DNA from 3 places in the Pseudomonas sp. GW822-FHT03F08 genome. Region 3 is predicted to be linked to each of the others. Evidence: predicted binding sites of a transcription regulator. Region 3 holds the regulator's gene; each other region holds the start of a gene.
What was found. The regulator FliA, encoded in region 3, starts transcription of late flagellar genes. The targets are predictions, from matches to a motif close to CTAAAGTTTNNNNNNNNNNNGCCGNTAA.
Positions count from the first base shown of each region.

Region 1: a site for FliA is predicted at 1,456-1,483, ahead of motA (flagellar motor stator protein MotA). Genes of this name have one in related genera too.
Region 2: a site for FliA is predicted at 793-820, ahead of AC1RME_RS13405 (methyl-accepting chemotaxis protein). Genes of this name have one in related genera too.

Region 1 is NZ_JBXANC010000004.1:202,967-205,235, forward strand. It holds gene motB (flagellar motor protein MotB) at 1-532, opposite strand, end outside; gene motA (flagellar motor stator protein MotA) at 536-1,387, opposite strand; gene AC1RME_RS11440 (HDOD domain-containing protein) at 1,554-2,269, shown strand, end outside.
Region 2 is NZ_JBXANC010000004.1:668,446-670,714, reverse strand. It holds gene AC1RME_RS13415 (FecR domain-containing protein) at 1-124, opposite strand, end outside; gene AC1RME_RS13410 (sigma-70 family RNA polymerase sigma factor) at 124-624, opposite strand; gene AC1RME_RS13405 (methyl-accepting chemotaxis protein) at 936-2,269, shown strand, end outside.
Region 3 is NZ_JBXANC010000013.1:127,861-130,129, forward strand. It holds gene fleN (flagellar synthesis regulator FleN) at 1-744, shown strand, start outside; gene fliA (RNA polymerase sigma factor FliA) at 741-1,481, shown strand; gene AC1RME_RS27165 (chemotaxis response regulator CheY) at 1,649-2,020, shown strand; gene AC1RME_RS27170 (protein phosphatase CheZ) at 2,038-2,269, shown strand, end outside.

The DNA of each region.
Region 1 (2,269 bases), on a different contig from region 3:
AGTACGGCTTCAGGCGTGCAGAACCGGAGTCGAACATCGGCCGGTTCTCGGCGTCCATGATCTGGATGCGCAAGCCGTTCGGCGTGATCTCGAACAGGATCTGATCCTTGAACTTCTGCAGCTGCGGGTTCTCGTCGACCTTGTTCTGCAGTTCTTGCAGCAACAGTTCCAGACGTTCCTTCTCGACCTGCTCGGCCATGCCTTCAACCTGTTCGGTGTCGACCGTGACCTTGTCCGGTTGCGGCTGCGACTTCACTTCAGGGTTGAGGGTGTTTTCCGGCGCCAGGGTCGGCGTACCGCCCAGGTCGATGATGTACGGCGTGCCGCTCTCGGAGAAACCGACCGGGTCCTTGAAGTAACCGGCGATGGCAATCTTCTGTTCCGGGGTCGCGGTGGACAGCAGCCACAACACCAGGAAGAACGCCATCATCGCCGTCGCGAAGTCGGCGAAGGCGATCTTCCACGCCCCGCCGTGATGCCCGCCGGCGATGCGCTTGACGCGCTTGATGATTATCGGCTGGTTATTTTCCATGACTTAACGACCGCGAACGGCTTGTTCCAGCTCGGCAAAGCTTGGACGGTGAGCCGGGTACAGAACCTTGCGACCGAACTCGACAGCCAGCGATGGCGGCATGCCGGACGCCGAAGCCACCAGCGAGGCCTTGATGGCTTCGTAGACGTTCAGCTCTTCCTTGGCATCGTGCGCCAGGGAGTGCGCCAGCGGGCCGAAGAAACCGTATGCCGCGAGAATACCGAAGAAGGTACCCACGAGTGCCGCACCCACGTGCAAACCGATGGACTTCTGATCGCCTTCACCCAACGAGGCCATGGTCACCACGATACCCAGTACCGCCGCGACGATACCGAAACCCGGCATGGCGTCGGCGATGCCGTTCACCGCGTGGGACGGATGCTCCAGGTCTTCCTTGAGGCTGTACAGTTCCATGTCGAACAAGCCTTCCAGCTCGTGCGGCGCCATGTTGCCGGACGACATGATGCGCAGGTAATCGCAGATGAACGCGGTCATGCGTTCGTCTTTCAATACCGCCGGGTACTTGGCGAAGATCGGGCTCGCAGCGGCATCTTCGATGTCGCCCTCGATGGCCATCATGCCTTCACGGCGGCTCTTGTTGAGGATCTCGTAGATCAGGCCCAGCACTTCCAGATAGAACGTGTGGCTGAAACGCGAGCTGAACATGCTCAGGGATTTCTTGAGCACGTGCATCGTCATGTAACCGGGGTTGGCCTGGAGGAATGCTCCGAGTGCCGCACCACCGATGATCATCACCTCGAAAGGCTGGATCAGGGCGGCAATCTTGCCGTGGGAGAGCACGTATCCGCCGAGCACGCTCGCGAATACGACGATGATGCCGATAATTTTAGCCATAGGTAGAAAGTACTTATTTAAGTCGGGTTCAAGGTCATATTCGGAAGTTAAAAAATCTCTTCTTCTACTTATCGGCAAAACTGCGCCAGACTATAGCCAGTTCAGGCGAAAAGCCAATTTAGCCCATGCCGGGCGCGTCTACAGTCAGTGAAGATCTCGTCCAGACATGGCTAATGAAACGAACGTCCCACACGTAAAACCCACCACACTCGATGGCTGGGTGAAGCTGCTCGACGGCGTACGCCTGCCGGTGCCGCAAGAAGCCCACGATCGTGTCTGCCGCGCCATCCGCGATAATCGCAGCTCGCTGCGCGACATCGCCGACCTGATGCAGGACAGCCCGGCGCTGGCGCTGAGCATCATTCGCGAAGCCAACCGTCACACCCTGGGCAGCATGACCGCGCCGGCGGAAAACCTTGAGGTCGCGATCAATCGCCTTGGCCTCGCCCGCACCGAAGAACTGCTGGCTCGCCTGCCCGCCGAACCGCAGGCACAAATTCCCCAGGCCTTGCGCCAGATACAGATGATCAGCCAGCACGCCACGCAACAGGCCAACGGCTTTTTTGCCAGTCGCCTGGCGCGGCTGTGGCAGGACATTCATTGGGGCAGTCTGTTATTTCTGTCGCCGCTGTGGCCGCTGGCGCTGACCTTTCCCAAACTGCTCGAAGAGTGGGAAGTGCGGGTTATCCACAAGGGCGAATCGGCCCGCGACGTGGAAAAGCAATTGTTCGGTGTGCGTCTGCTGAAGATCGGTGAGGCGCTGGTCGAAGTCTGGCGATTGCCGATCTGGGTGCAGCAGGGTTATCGATTGCTGCTCACCGAGCAACGCGAACTGGTCAAGGTTTTGCGCATCGCCCGCGATGTCGATCACCCGCTACGCCA
Region 2 (2,269 bases), on a different contig from region 3:
ATTGGTGGTTCAGGCGCGGATTGCCGTGGTTATTGCGCAGGCGCAGCAGCCAGTGGATCGCCTGTTTGACCACTTGTTGCGGTGGCTCGGCGCGGCGGGCGAGTGACACGTTATCCACCGGCATCAGCTTTCGTACCGCAGCACGTAGCAGTGATACAGCGCATCGGCGACGTAGCGCTCCACCGAGCGCAAGGACAGGCCCATCTGCTCGGCGATCTGCTTGTGGGTCAAGCCTTCGCACTGCGCCAGCAGAAACGCCTGACGTACTTTTGGCTTCAGTCCTTCAAGCATGCGGGCAATGCTTTCCAGCAGCTCGATCACCATTGCGCGGGATTCGGCGCTGGGTGTTTCGGCTTCCGGCAAGTGGGCGATGGTTTCCAGATACGCGCGTTCGATTTCCTCACGACGCCAATGGTCGATCACCAACCCACGAGCGATGGTGCGCAGAAACGCGCGGGGCGCCTTGAGTTCGAGACGTTCGGTGCGTTGCAGCAGGCGAACGAACGTGTCCTGGGCCAGATCCGCCGCATCGGCCGCATTGCCCAGTCGCGCGCGCAACCAGCCGTTGAGCCAGCCGTGATGACGACTGTAAAGCGCCTGTACTGCAAACTCAGGTGAGGACATGAACGCGACAGCCCGAACGTCACAAATGATAATTAGTCGCATTGTCATCAAGGGTTACAGAATTTGCAACCGGCGCTGCAAAACAGTCATCAAAAAATGACAGGCGAACGCTCTGGCACGCCGTTCGGCGGGAATCTGGCAGAAATGCCGTCCATTTCCTACAAAGCGCTAAGTTTTCTCCGAAGCGTGCCGACAGACTGGTGAGACATGCGTGCACCAAAGTAGAGCGGCCATCAGAACGCTGCCTGCGCTGTACATGGAATGTTGCATCCGGAACGCATCCCCACTTTTGGCATAAGAAGTCCCATGAAATGAATCTCAAGTTCAGCCATAAAATCCTGTTGGCCGCCTCGGGCGTCGTGGTCCTGGCGTTCGCGCTGTTCACTCTGTACAACGACTATCTGCAGCGAAACACCATTCGCCAGAACCTCCAGTCCTCCGTCCAGCAGGCCGGCGACCTGACCGCCAGCAGTGTGCAGAACTGGATGAGCGGGCGGATTCTGGTGCTGGAAAACCTCGCGCAGAACGTCGCCCATCAAGGCAAGAACGCCGACTTCCCTGGGCTGGTCGATCAACCGGCTTTCACCTCGAACTTCCAGTTCACCTACGTCGGCCAGGCCAACGGTGTGTTCACCCAGCGCCCTGACGCGAAGATGCCGGACGGCTACGACCCGCGTCAGCGTCCCTGGTACAAGCAGGCCGTGGCCGCTGACCAGACCATGCTGACCCCGCCTTACATGGCTGCCGTCGGCGGTCTGGTGGTGACCATCGCCATGCCAGTGAAAAAGAACGGCGAGCTGCTCGGTGTGGTGGGCGGTGACCTGAGCCTGGAAACCCTGGTGAAGATCATCAACTCGGTGGACTTCGGTGGCCTGGGCCACGCGTTCCTGGTCAGCGGTGACGGTCAGGTGATCGTCAGCCCGGACAAAGACCAGGTGATGAAGAACCTCAAGGACATCTACCCGAACGCTGATGTGCGTATCCAGAAGGGCAACCAGAACGTGGTGCTCAACGGTCAGGAGCGCATCCTGTCGTTCACCCCGGTCACCGGTCTGCCGAATGCCGAGTGGTACATCGGTCTGTCGATCGACCGCGACAAGGCCTACGCCGCACTCAGCCAGTTCCGTACTTCGGCACTGATCGCGATGTTCGTCGCAGTGGGCGCGATTGCGGTCTTCCTGAGCCTGTTGATCACCGTGCTGATGCGTCCGCTGATCACCATGGGCCGTGCGATGCAGGACATCGCCCAGGGCGAAGGCGATCTGACCCGTCGTCTGGTAGTGGAAAGCAAAGACGAGTTCGGCGAGCTGGGCAGTTCGTTCAACCAGTTCGTGGAGCGGATTCACGCCTCCATTTCCGAAGTGTCTTCCGCGACTCGCCACGTACACGACCTGTCGCAACGGGTGATGGCATCGTCCAACGCCTCGATCATCGGTTCCGACGAGCAAAGCGCGCGCACCAACAGCGTGGCTGCGGCGATCAATCAATTGGGTGCCGCCACCCAGGAAATCGCCCGCAACGCCGCCGATGCTTCGCAACACGCCAGCGGCGCGAGCGAGCAGGCCGATGACGGTCGTCAGGTGGTCGAGCAGACAATTCAGGCGATGACCGAGCTGTCGCAAAAGATCAGCCTGTCGTGCACCCA
Region 3 (2,269 bases):
CTGGCGCTGGCAGAGCTTGGCCGTCGGGTCATGCTGCTGGACGCCGACCTGGGTCTGGCGAACGTCGACGTTCTGCTGGGCCTCACGCCCAAACGTACCCTGGCCGATGTGATCGAGGGCCGCTGCGAGCTGCGCGACGTGCTGTTGCAAGGCCCCGGCGGGATCCGCATCGTGCCGGCCGCTTCCGGCACGCAGAGCATGGTTCACCTGAGCCCGGCCCAGCATGCCGGTCTGATTCAGGCGTTCAGCGACATCGGCGACAATCTCGACGTACTGGTGATCGACACCGCTGCGGGTATTGGTGACTCGGTAGTCAGTTTCGTTCGCGCAGCCCAGGAAGTGTTGCTGGTGGTCTGCGACGAGCCGACCTCGATCACCGACGCCTACGCCCTGATCAAACTGCTGAACCGCGATTACGGCATGAACCGCTTCCGCGTCCTGGCCAACATGGCCCAGAGCCCGCAGGAAGGTCGCAATCTGTTCGCCAAGTTGACCAAGGTCACGGATCGCTTCCTCGACGTCGCCCTACAATACGTCGGTGCGGTGCCTTACGACGAAAGCGTGCGCAAGGCGGTGCAGAAGCAGCGTGCGGTCTATGAAGCCTTCCCGCGTTCCAAGTGCGCACTGGCGTTCAAGGCGATCGCGCAAAAGGTCGACACCTGGCCGCTGCCCGCCAATCCGCGCGGCCACCTCGAATTTTTCGTCGAGCGCCTCGTGCAGCAAACGGCAGGACCTGTGCTATGACCGCCAGCGGTATGAATTTCTACAAGAAGTCGGCACGTGACGCGCAGTACGAGCTGATCGAGCGTTACGCGCCACTGGTCAAACGCATTGCTTACCACTTGCTGGCGCGATTGCCGGCCAGTGTGCAGGTCGAAGACCTGATCCAGGCCGGGATGATCGGCCTGCTCGAAGTCTCGACCAAATACGACGCCAGCAAAGGCGCCAGTTTCGAAACGTACGCGGGCATCCGGATCCGCGGCGCCATGCTCGATGAAGTACGCAAGGGGGACTGGGCACCGCGCTCGGTTCACCGCAACACCCGTATGGTCAGCGACGCGATTCGCTCGATTGAAGCTAAAACCGGCCGTGACGCTAAAGATCACGAGGTTGCGGCCGAACTCCAATTGAGTCTCGACGATTACTACGGGATTTTGAACGACACCCTGGGCAGCCGACTGTTCAGTTTCGACGACCTGTTGCAGGACGGCGAACACGAAGGGCTGCACGAGGATGGCGCAAGTGCTCATCTTGAGCCGTCGCGCGATCTGGAAGATGAGCGCTTCCAGGCTGCGTTGGCGGACGCGATTGCCAATTTGCCGGAGCGTGAGCGACTGGTGTTGGCGCTGTACTACGACGAAGAGCTGAACCTCAAGGAAATCGGTGAAGTCCTTGGCGTCAGTGAATCGCGGGTCAGCCAGTTACACAGCCAGTGCGCGGCCCGCTTGCGGGGGCGTTTGGGGGAGTGGCGAGCGCGCTGAAGGCAGTGTGGGGACGCTGCGAACGAGGCTGGTGCGGTGGTGAACGGCACCGGTCTTGCTCTGTTGTGCTCCAGACAGTCATCGAGTGCTTTGCCGGATTGATTGAAATGGCGCGTCCAGGTGCTGGGCGCGTTTAAGACTGCTTGGAGGTCGAATTGAACAAAGACATGAAAATCCTCATCGTTGATGACTTCTCAACGATGCGGCGGATCATCAAGAACCTGTTGCGTGACCTTGGGTTCACCAACACCGTTGAAGCCGACGATGGCACCACTGCCATTCCGGTGCTCAACAGCGGCAGCATCGACTTTCTGGTGACCGACTGGAACATGCCTGGCATGACCGGTATCGACCTGCTGCGTCACGTGCGCGCCGATGAAAAACTCAAGCACCTGCCAGTGCTGATGGTGACTGCTGAAGCCAAGCGCGAGCAGATCATCGAAGCGGCCCAGGCCGGCGTTAACGGCTACGTGGTCAAACCTTTCACGGCTCAGGCGCTGAAAGAAAAAATCGAGAAGATTTTCGAACGCATCGGCTGATGACGCGCGGGGGAGCTATGGAGCATAACGAATCTTCACAGGGCGACTTCGAGTCGACTCTGAAAAAACACGCGGTCGAACTGGTCGAAAGCCTTGAAAAAGGCAGGTTCGGCGACGCTGTGCAACTGATCCATGAGCTCAATCAGACCCGTGACCGTGGCCTGTACCAGGAAGTGGGCAAGCTCACGCGCGAACTGCACAGTGCAATCGTCAACTTCCAGATCGACCCGCATATGCCGCAGGCCGAGG